2 regions of the Cellulosimicrobium sp. GQ32 genome follow, and region 2 is predicted to be linked to the other one. Evidence: riboswitches for the same ligand, from Rfam matches in the RefSeq annotation. Region 2 holds a riboswitch; the other holds the start of a gene.
What was found. Region 2 has a riboswitch for S-adenosylmethionine ahead of AC6CH9_RS02090 (aminotransferase class V-fold PLP-dependent enzyme). Riboswitches for the same ligand answer to the same signal wherever they lie in the genome.
Positions count from the first base shown of each region.

Region 1 (5,429 bases), on a different contig from region 2:
CCCCGACGGACGCCTCCTCCCGGCCGGGCCCCGAGGCGCCGGAGGACGAGACGCTCGTCGTGACCGTCGGGACGACGACGCGCCTCGTCCGGCGCAGCGCCGTCCGGTGGGTCCAGGCCCAGGGCGACTACTCGCGCCTCGTGACGGACACCGAGCAGTTCCTCGTGCGCGAGCCGTTGTCCGACCTGGAGGAGCGGTGGGCCCCGGCCGGGTTCCTGCGCGTCCACCGGTCGTACCTCGTGGACCGCGCGGCCGTGACCGCGGCGCGGTTCGGGGGCGCGCAGCCCGCGCTCGTCGTCGCGGGCCACGAGGTCCCGGTGAGCCGCCGCATGGTCCCGGCGGTGCGCGAGGCGCTGCTCGGCCCCCACCGGGGTCCGTCGTGAGCGACCCGGCACCCTCGTCGGACCCGACCTCGTCCGGCGACGGGTGCGTTCCCGCTCCAGCGCTGCGTCCAGGGACGCAGCACTCGGCCGCGGACGCAGCGCTCGGACCGGGGCGCGTGCGCGTCCGGTCGACGGACGCGCGGCCCGACACCGGTGGTGCCGCCGTCGCCCCGAGCGGCGGGCCGCCGTCGGACACCTCGCGAGATCGCCCCGAGGAGCCGGAGGACGACGCGGCCCACTACACGCGCGGGCTCGTGCGGGCCCAGCTCCGGCTCGGGCTGGCGTGCGTGGTGTCGTTCCTCGCCGTCGTCACGCTGCTCACGGTGACGATGAGCGGCGTGCCCGCCCTGGACGACGTCGTGCTGCTCGGCGTGCCGCTGCCATGGCTCGTGCACGCGTACGGCTTCTACCCGGTGATCGTCGCGTTCGCGGTCGTCTTCGCGGTCGCAGCGGCGCGCAACGAGCGCCGGTACCGCGCGCTCGCCGAGGGCGCGGGCGCGACCGACGAGCCCGGCCCCGACGACGGCGGTGGGCCGTGACCAGCGCGCTGCCCCTCGTCGCGATCGCGCTGCTCCTGCTCGCGACCGGGCTCATCGGGTTCTACGGCCTGCGGATCTCGCGCACCACGAGCGACTTCTTCGTCGCGTCGCGCACCGTGCGGCCGGTCTGGAACGCGTCGGCGATCAGCGGCGAGTACCTGTCCGCGGGCACGTTCCTCGGGCTCTCCGGCCTCGTGCTGCTGTCCGGCGCGGAGGCGTTCTGGTTCCCCGTGGGGTACGCGGCGGGCTACCTGCTCGTCCTGCTGTTCGTCGCGGGCCCCCTGCGGCGCAGCGGCGCGTACACCATCCCCGACTTCGTCCACGCCCGGCTCGACTCCGTCGTCGCGCGCCGCGTCACGAGCGTCCTCGTGCTCGTCATCGGGTGGCTCTACGTGGTGCCGCAGCTCCACGGCGCGGCGCTCGTCATCACGAGCGTCGCGCCCGTCCCGCCGTGGGTCGGCTCGGTCGGGATCGCGGTCGTCGTGAGCGCCGTGGTCGCCGCGGGCGGCATGCGCTCCATCACGTTCGTCCAGGCGTTCCAGTTCTGGGTCAAGCTCACCGCCCTCGCGGTGCCGCTCGTCTTCGTGCTCATGGCGCTCGGCGGGGCGTTCGAGCCCGGCGGTGCCGTCGTCACGTTCGACCCCGCCGCAGTGTTCCCCCACGAGGCCGGGCCGGGCGGCCTCGACGCGTACGCGACCGTCTCGCTCCTGCTCGCCCTCCTGCTCGGCACGACCGGCCTGCCGCACGTCCTCGTGCGCTTCTACACCTCGCCCGACGGCGGCTCGGCCCGCCGCACGACCGTCGTCGTGCTCGTCATGATCAGCGTGTTCTACATGGTGTCGAGCACGCTCGGGCTCGTGGCGCGGGTCGTCGCGCCCGACCTCGCGGAGCCCGGGGTCGCGGACACCGTGGTCCTCACCCTGCCGACCCGCCTCGTGCCCGGACTCGGCGGCGAGCTCCTCGCCGCGCTCGTCGTCGCCGGGGCGTTCGCGGCGTTCCTCGGGACGTCGTCGGGGCTCGTGGTCGCGCTGGCGGGCGTCGTGAGCCAGGACCTGTTCGGCGGGACCGTCCGGTCGTTCCGGTGGTCGGCCGTCGCGTGCACGCTCATCCCGCTCGCGTTCGCGCTCGTCACCATCCCGCAGGGGCTCGTGACGAGCGTCGGGACGGTGTTCGTCTTCGCCGCCTCCGCGCTGTCGCCCGTGATCCTGCTCGGCGTGTGGTGGCGCCGCCTCACCGCGCGCGGCGCGGTGGCGGGCATGGTCGTGGGCTCCGTCCTGTGCGCGACGGCGCTGCTCGCCTCGTCCGCGCTCGTGGCGGCGGGCTACGGGACGGGCTCGTCAGGCGCGACGGCGGACGGCCTTCCCGGCGTCGTGCGCGCCCTGCTCGCCCAGCCCGCGGCCTGGACCATCCCGCTCGCGACGGCGACCGTCGTCGTCGTGTCGCTCCTCGACCGCCACGGCCCGCCGCTGCGCACCGACCGGTTCCTGCGGCGCCTGCACGTCCCGGAGCTCCGACGCCGCTGACGACGGTGCGAGGCGGCGTGGCCGCCGTCCCACAGCGCGAGCCACCGGTCGGGCGGGTCGGAGTCGCGGACACGGCGGGCCCCGTGCTCGGCTTCGGTCGAAGGGTCGCGACGCACCCCCGGGGGCCACCGGCGAGACACCCCCCACCTCCCGGGCGTCTCACCTGACGGGCACGCTCGACCGCATGTCGGATGGGTCGTAGGATCGTGCCAACCATCCAGAGCGGTCGAGAGTCCTGGCTCGACGACACCGCAGCAACCCGCCGACGGAAGCCTCCCGAGGACAAAGGTGCTAACGCCAGGGTCGATGGAGCGACTAATGGTCTCAGAGGCACCCTTCGCGCACCGTCCGGGCAGCACGTGCCCGACGGCGGTCGCGCACGCACGCACCCCGTCCGGGGCGACGTCGTGAGCGTCGCGGACGCCGTCGGGCAGGCCCACGGTGGGGCCGCACGCCCCACGGTCTCGTTCGAGCTCATGCCCCCGCGGCGCCCGGATGCGGCGCCCAAGTTCTGGGAGACGGCGCGGCGCCTCGTCGCGACGCACCCCGACTTCGTGTCCGTGACGTACGGCGCCGCCGGGACCGACCGCGCGACCGCGCGCCAGGTCGTGGGGCGCCTGCTCCAGGGCACGCCCGTGCTGCCGATCGCGCACCTCACGTGCGTCGGGGCGTCGCGCGAGGACGTGGAGTCGGTCATCACCGACTTCCTCGACGAGGGCGTGCGGAGCTTCCTCGCGCTGCGGGGCGACCCGCCGCGCGATCAGCCGGACTGGCAGCCCGCGCCGGACGGCGTCCGGTCGTCGACCGAGCTCGTCGCCCTGCTGCGCGAGGTCGAGGCGTCGCGCTGCGCGTCCGACCCGGCCGTCGCGCTGCGCGGCGCGGCCCGGCCGCTGACGATCGCCGTCGCGACGTTCTGCGACGGCAACCCCGCCGCCGGCACCACGCGCACCCAGGAGGTGCGCCGCCTGTGGCAGAAGCAGCAGGCCGGCGCGAGCTTCGCGATCACGCAGCTCTTCTACGACGCGTCGTCGTACACCGACTTCGTCGCCGAGGCCCGCGCGGCCGGCGTGACGATCCCCATCCTCGCCGGGCTGCTGCCCACGACGGAGCCTGCGCGGCTCCGTCGCGTCGAGGAGCTCACGGGCGTGCGCGCGCCCCAGCACCTGCTGGACGCGCTGGACGCCCTCCCCGACCCGGAGGCGCAGCACGCCTACGGGATCGCGTACACCGTGGACCTCGCGCAGCGCGTCCTCGACGCGGGCACGCCCGGTCTGCACGTGTACACGTTCAACAAGCACCGCGCCGCTCTTGACCTGCTCGAGGGTGTCCACCTCGGCGGCGGGTCGGCCGGGACGGGAAGCAGCGCCAGCGCTGCCGCCGCCCCGCTCGTCCCGGACCTGGCCAGCGGGCCGTGGGTCACCGGCACCTCCCTGCCCACGACGAGCACCGCCACGCACGGCACGCCCGTCTGACCGGTCCTCCGGACCAGCAAGAGGTTTCGATCATGGCCACTTCCGTACCCTCCCCTACCCAGATTCAGGCCGGCTTTCCCGCCGGCACCGTGCTCGGCTACCCGCGCATCGGGCGCCGTCGCGAGCTCAAGAAGGCCGTCGAGGCGTTCTGGGCCGGGCGCACGAGCACCGACGAGCTCGAGGCCACGGCCCGCGAGCTGCGCCTCGCGACCGTCCGCCGGCTCGTCCACCTCGGCCTCGGCGCCGACGACGCCTCGGTCCCCGGCTCGTTCTCCTTCTACGACCAGGTGCTCGACGTCGCCGCGGCCCTCGGGGCGGTCCCGTCGCGGTTCGCGTCGCTCACCGACGCCGCCGGCCGCCTCGACCTCGCGGGCTACTTCACCGTGGCGCGCGGTCAGGGTGACGACGCCCCGCTCGAGATGACCAAGTGGTTCGACACGAACTACCACTACCTCGTGCCCGAGATCGGCCCGGACACCCCGATCCGGTTCGTCGACGACCGCGTCGTGCGCGAGTTCGTCGAGGCCAAGGAGGCGGGCGTCGTGACGCGGCCCGTCGTCGTCGGGCCGGTGACGTTCCTCGCGCTGTCCAAGGCCGCGGACGACGCACCCGCGGGGTACTCGCCGCTCGACCGCCTGGACGACGTCGTCGCCGCCTACACCGACCTGCTGCGCGCGCTCGCCGCCGCCGGCGCGCCGTGGGTCCAGCTCGACGAGCCGATCCTCGTCACCGACTCGGTCGACGTGCCGTTCGCCGACCTCGCCGCCGCGGTGGAGTCTGCGTACCGCGCCCTCGCGACCGACCTCCGCCCCGTGCCGAACCCGGGGTTGGACGCCACGTTGGCCTCCGCATCGCCCGGAACCCCGGGTTCGGCGCAGGACGCGCGGCCCGCGATCCTCGTCGCCGCGCCGTTCGGCGCGCTCCAGGCCGGTGCCGAGACCGCCGCTGAGGCGGCCCGGGACGGGCTTGCGCTCCTCGCCGGCACCGACGTCGACGCGATCGCGATCGACCTCGTCAAGGGCGCGGTCCCTGCCGCGGCCGAACGCGGCATCCCCGGCCTCGCCGGCAAGACGCTCGTCGCGGGCGTGATCGACGGGCACAACGTGTGGCGCGCGGACCTTGCGGCGAAGCTCGAGGTCGTCGACGCCGTCGAGGGACTGGGTGCCGGCGCGGTCTCGGTCGGCACGTCGACGTCGCTGCTGCACGTGCCGCACGACGTCGAGGACGAGGTGTTCGCCGAGCCCGGCACGGCGTCGGGCACGACGCTCGACCCGCGCCTGCGCGACTGGCTCGCGTTCGCGGACCAGAAGGTCGGCGAGGTCGCGACGCTCGCCCGTGCGCTCACCGAGGGTCGCGACGCGGTCGCGGCGGAGATCGAGGCGTCCCGCGCGGCGGTGGCGTCGCGCGCGGAGGCGAGCGGCGTCGTCGTGCCCGCGGTGCGCGAGCGCGCCGCCGCCCTGACCGACGCGGACTTCGCGCGCGGCGACTACGCCCAGCGCGCGGCGGCACAGC
Region 1 is NZ_JCAXEP010000005.1:91,832-97,260, forward strand. It holds gene AC6CH9_RS10060 (LytR/AlgR family response regulator transcription factor) at 1-383, shown strand, start outside; gene AC6CH9_RS10065 (hypothetical protein) at 380-922, shown strand; gene AC6CH9_RS10070 (sodium/solute symporter) at 919-2,445, shown strand; SAM riboswitch class I at 2,656-2,758, shown strand; gene AC6CH9_RS10075 (methylenetetrahydrofolate reductase) at 2,922-3,917, shown strand; gene metE (5-methyltetrahydropteroyltriglutamate--homocysteine S-methyltransferase) at 3,950-5,429, shown strand, end outside.
Region 1: another riboswitch for S-adenosylmethionine. It lies ahead of AC6CH9_RS10075 (methylenetetrahydrofolate reductase); the one in region 2 lies ahead of AC6CH9_RS02090 (aminotransferase class V-fold PLP-dependent enzyme).

Region 2 (5,429 bases):
CGCCCGCGCCCAGGTGGTGCGACAGCCGCTGCGCGAGCCACCGCTCGACCCCTCGCGTCGGGACCGCGACGACGTCCGGCGTGAACGGGTCCTCCGGCGCCTCGGCGAGCACGGCGGCGAGCGGCGCCACGAGCGCCTCCGCGCGCTCGGAGCGGTGCACGTGCAGCAAGAGGACCCCTGTCGGTGGTGGCGGACCGGTCGTCGCGCCCTGCCGGTCGGCCGAGCGCTACGAGGAATCTACGAGGTGCGTCCCACACCGTCGAACCGCCGTCCACAGGTCGCCGGGGACTACGGTGTCTCCGCCGCACGCGCGCGAAGGCCGCGGCGGAACCGGCACCCGAGGGAGGCCTGATGCGACAGCGGAGGACGACGGCCGTGCTGTGCGCGATCGCCGACGGCGCCGCGCCGGGCACCGTCGCGGCCGCGTCCCGCGGCGCGCTCCTGGCGCTGCGCGACCGGGTGGCACGGCTCCAGGTCGACGTGCACTCCGACGAGCCGTGGCCACCGGACGCGACGCACGCGGTGCACGCCTTGGACGAGCTGCGCCGCGCACGACGCGGACGCCTGGCCCGGCGCTTCGGGTGGGAGCCCCCGATCTCGCTCGCGCTCGACCCGCGCGACGACCGCGAGCTCGACCTCGCCCTCGCCGTCGCCCCCTACACGATCTGCGGCTCGGGCTTCGACGAGCACTGGACGCTGCTCTGGGACGTGAACGACACCGGGACGTCGGTGACTTTCTCGCTGCTGCCGCACGAGCTGGACGTGGTCCGGTCGCACGTCGCACGGTCGGGCGGACGCCCGGAGGATGTCGTCGTGCTGGGCGACCGTCGCGGCTGAGGCGCGTGGGAGCGCTTCGCGCGCTCAGCCGCGCCGTGCGACGAAGACCCACTCGCGACCCGGACGGTCGGGCGCGTCCCGGACGTCCACGACCTCGAACCCGCACGCCACGAGCGACGTCTCGACCTAGTCGCGCTCCCGGAAGCGCAGCGTCGAGTCGGAGTGGAGCGTGGTGCCGTCAGGCAGCACGGTCGTGTCGTGGAAGGACACGAAGGGGAGCGACACGTCGGTGAGGTCGGTCCACGACTCGACCGGGCCGACGTCGGACACCTCCACGCGCGTGGTCGTCGCCTCGCGGACCCACCCCTCCCAGGCCCGGCGGGCGGGGACACGGGTCTCGAGCACCAGCCATCCGCCCGGCACGAGCACGTCGTGGACGCCCCGCAGCGTCGCGGTCCACACGTCGTCGGTGAGGAACACCTGCGCGACGTTCGCCGTCATCGTCGCGAGGTCGACCTGGAGCGGGGGGAGCGCCGTCGCGTCGCCGTGCAGCCAGCGCACGCGCTCGGCGCCCGGCTTCGTGCGGGCGACGTCGAGCGACGCGCCCGCCGGGTCCACGCCGACCACGTCGAGCCCGCGCTGCGCCAAGAGGCACGCGAACGTCCCGGTGCCGCACCCGACGTCGAGCACACGGCGCGCACGGAGCTCGTCGACGATCGCGACGTAGGCGTCGAGGTCGCTGCGGTCGGGGTCGAGAGGGTCGTAGAGAGCGGCGAGGCGGGGGTCGTCGAAGATCGCGTCGGGCACCCTCCGACGCTACGAAGGGTCGGCGCAGCCGGTCCACGCCTTTGCCGAGCGTCCAGAGTCGACGATGCACCCGCTGCCCGCTGCCCGCTGCCCGCTGCCCGCTGCCCGCTGCCCGCTGCCCGCTGACTACGTGGTCGTGGCCCGTCCCGACGCCGGGACGGGCCACCACCGCATGTTCGGCGGGAAGGGGTCAGGCGTTCAGCGCCTGCTCCACGTCCTCGATGACGTCGAGCGGGTCCTCGAGGCCCACGGACAGGCGCACGGTCGTCTCCGCGATCCCGACGGCGGCGCGGCCCTCGGGGCCGAGCTTGCGATGCGTCGTGGTGGCCGGGTGGGTGACGAGCGACTTGGCGTCCCCGAGGTTGTTGGAGATGTCGACGACCTGGAGCGCGTCGAGGAACGTGAACGCGCGCTTCTTCGCCGTCTCGGGGTCGGTGCCCTCGGGGACGGCGAGGTCGAACGTCACGACCGTCCCGCCGCCGCTCTGCTGCGACTGCGCGAGCTCGCGCTGCGGGTGCGACGCGAGGAACGGGTACCGCACACGGCCGATGCCGGGGAGCTGCTCGAGCGCCTCGGCGACCTGCGCCGCGGCGGCGTTCTGCGCGGCGACGCGCACGGGCAGCGTCTCGAGGCCCTTGAGCAGGACCCACGCGTTGAACGCCGAGAGCGACGGCCCCGTGTTGCGGATGAACGTCTGCACGGGCCCGGTGACGTACTCCTCGCTCCCGAGGATCGCGCCGCCGAGCACGCGGCCCTGGCCGTCGATGTGCTTGGTCGCCGAGTACACGACGACGTCCGCGCCGAGCTCGAGCGGCTTCTGCAGCAGCGGCGTCGCGAAGACGTTGTCGAGCACGACCACCGCGCCCGCGGCGTGCGCGAGCTCGCTGACGCGCCGCGCGTCGACGATGTCCTGCATGGGGTTGGACGGCGTCTCGAAGAACACGACGTCCGCGGGCGTCGAGAGCGCCTCCTCCCACTGGGAGAGCACGTGCCCGTCGACGTAGTCCGTCCGCACGCCCCACTTGGCGAAGATCTCGTCGAAGATGACGATGCTCGACCCGAACAGCGCGCGCGCCGCGACGATCCGGGACCCGGAGCCCACGAGCGCGGCGAGCGACGTGAACACCGCGGACATGCCGGACGCCGTCGCGTAGCACGCCTCCGCGCCCTCCAGCAGGCGCAGGCGCTCCTCGAACGCGTGCACCGTCGGGTTGCCGTAGCGCGAGTAGACGAACCGGTCGAGCTCGCCCTTGAACGCGGCCTCGGCGTCGGCGGCGCGGTCGTACGTGTAGCCCTGCGTGAGGAACAGCGCCTCGGACGTCTCCTGGAACTCCGTGCGGTGGTGGCCGCCGCGCACGGCGAGCGTCGCGGGGCGCGCGCTCGCGGGCAGGGGCTTGCGGCCGGAGCCGCCGGGCACGCTCCCGGGCAGCGCGGCGCTCACCGGGCGGCCTCGTCGTAGGTCGTGGTGGGCAGGCCGCGGACCTTCCAGCCCTCGACGTCGCGCAGGCCCGAGAATCCCTGGGCGCCCTCGAAGCCCTCGAGCACGTTGTACGACGGCCCGAGCCCGGCGGCCGTGGCCGCGCGCGCGGCGCCGATCGAGCGCTGGCCCGAGCGGCACAGGAAGACGACGGGGCGCTCGTCGCCGGGGGTGAGCCCGGCCTCGACGAGCTGGTCCAGGAAGCGCGGGTTGGGCCCGGCCGGGGTCACCCACTCGTCGAACACGACGTCGCGGGCGAGGTCCGAGGCGTCGGGCACGCCGATGGTGCGCCACTCGCCCTCGGTGCGGACGTCCACGAGCACGGCGCGCTCGTCGTTCGCGAGCAGGTCCCACGCCTGCTGGGGGGTGAGGTCGCCGGCGTAGCCGACGGCGGGTCGCGCGTCGGGCGGCGCCGGCCGGGATGCCGACTGCTGCTGGGACTGGTCGCTCATGAGTCCTCCTCCATCGATCGTGGCAGTAGCACCCTGCGCCCGGCCGTCTCGCGACGGACCGGGGGGTTGCTGCGGCGTCGACGTGCCACGTCACTCGGCCGCTCCGGATGGTTGCTCGGGATCGTACGCCACCCGTCCGACGCGCGGAGCGCTCGTCTCGCCGAGCGGCCTCGCGAGGCGCTGCCGACCTGCCCGGGGATCCCGTCCCGCCATCCGAGACGCCCTGACCACCGGTTGACACGGCACGTCCCGCGCGCACATCCTGGGACGCAGGTCATGAGTGCCAGCGTGAAACCCCGGTTTGCTGGCCGGCAACCCTCCTCTCGCGGCGGGGTGCCCCGGGTGACGACCAGGCCGTACGCCGACCGGCGCGCGGCAAGCGCGGGGATCACCGTCCCCGGACCGCCCTCGGAGGACTGTGCCATGACTGCTCTCGCCGACGTCTCGTGTCCGACCGAGGTCTCGGAAGCCCCCGACCTCGCGGCGGTCGCCGACGCGCCCGCCCTGCTGCCCGTCGTGGGCGCGGACACGCTCGTCCCGCTCGTCGACGGCCGTAGCGTCCCCTACGCGAACCTCGACGTCGCGGCCTCGGCCCCGGCGCTGCGCTCGGTCGCGGACCGCGTGACCGAGGTGCTGCCGCTCTACGCGAGCGTGCACCGCGGTGCGGGCTACCTCTCGCAGGTCTCCACGGCGCTCTACGAGGCGTCGCGACGCACGATCGGCGCGTTCGTCGGCGCCCGCGAGGACGACGTCACGGTCGTCACGCGCAACACCACCGACTCGCTCAACCTGCTCGCGGGCTGCGTCCCGGCGAACGCGGACGGGACTCCCGGGCGCGTGCTCGTCCTCGACGTCGAGCACCACGCGAACCTGCTGCCGTGGCAGCGTGCGGGCGGCGCGACGGTCCTCGCCGGCGGCGCGTCCGTCGCGGAGACGCTGTCCGGCCTGCGCACCGAGCTCGCGCGCTTCCCATACGCCCTGGTCGCCGTGACCGGCGCGTCGAACGTCACGGGCGAGTCGCTGCCCGTCGCGGACGTCGTGCGGATCGCGCACGACGCCGGGGCACGCGTCGTCCTCGACGGTGCGCAGCTCGTCCCGCACCGCGGTTTCTCGCTCGCCGCCACCGGCGTCGACTACGTCGCGTTCTCCGGCCACAAGACGTACGCGCCGTTCGGCGCGGGCGCGCTCGTGGGCCGTCGCGACTGGCTCGACGCGGGCACGCCGTACCTCGCCGGCGGCGGCGCGGTGCGCCAGGTCGCCGTCACCGGCACGCAGTGGCAGACGGCGCCCGCGCGCCACGAGGCCGGGTCGCCCAACGTCGTGGGTGCCGCGGCGCTCGCGGCGGCGTGCGACGCGCTCGCCGCGCTCGACCCGGCCGACCTCCACGCGCACGAGGCGACGCTGCGCGCGGCGCTCGTCGCCGGGCTGGAGGCGGTCCCGGGCATCCGGGTCGTGCGGGTCTGGGAGGACGCGGTCGACCCGGTCGGGGTCGTCACGTTCTCCGTCGACGGTCACGACCCGGGCCTCGTCGCCGCGTACCTCTCCGCCGAGCACGGGATCGGGGTGCGCGACGGCCGGTTCTGCGCCCACCCGCTGCTCGCGCGCCTCGGGTACGACGCGGGTGCGATCCGCGCGTCCGTCGGCGTCGGGACGACGGGCGCGGACGTCGTCCGGCTCGTCGACGCCGTGCGGTCGTACGTGGAGCAGGGCCCCGCGACGCGTTACGAGGTCGTCGACGGCTGCTGGGCCGTGGCCGACGACCCGCGCCCGGTCCCCGCCGGCTCGGGCCTCGAGGGCCTCTTCGCGACCGCCGCGGCGGGCTTCCTCGCCGACGCCGCGGGGTGCGGCCCCGCCGTCTGAGCGGGTCCCGCCGGGACGTCCCGGGCAGCCGTTCACCGGGCCGTCGACGAGCGTTG
Region 2 is NZ_JCAXEP010000001.1:496,831-502,259, reverse strand. It holds gene recC (exodeoxyribonuclease V subunit gamma) at 1-160, opposite strand, end outside; gene AC6CH9_RS02110 (hypothetical protein) at 352-837, shown strand; gene AC6CH9_RS02105 (class I SAM-dependent methyltransferase) at 964-1,584, opposite strand; gene AC6CH9_RS02100 (O-succinylhomoserine sulfhydrylase) at 1,775-3,025, opposite strand; gene AC6CH9_RS02095 (rhodanese-like domain-containing protein) at 3,022-3,513, opposite strand; SAM riboswitch class IV at 3,786-3,901, shown strand; gene AC6CH9_RS02090 (aminotransferase class V-fold PLP-dependent enzyme) at 3,937-5,373, shown strand.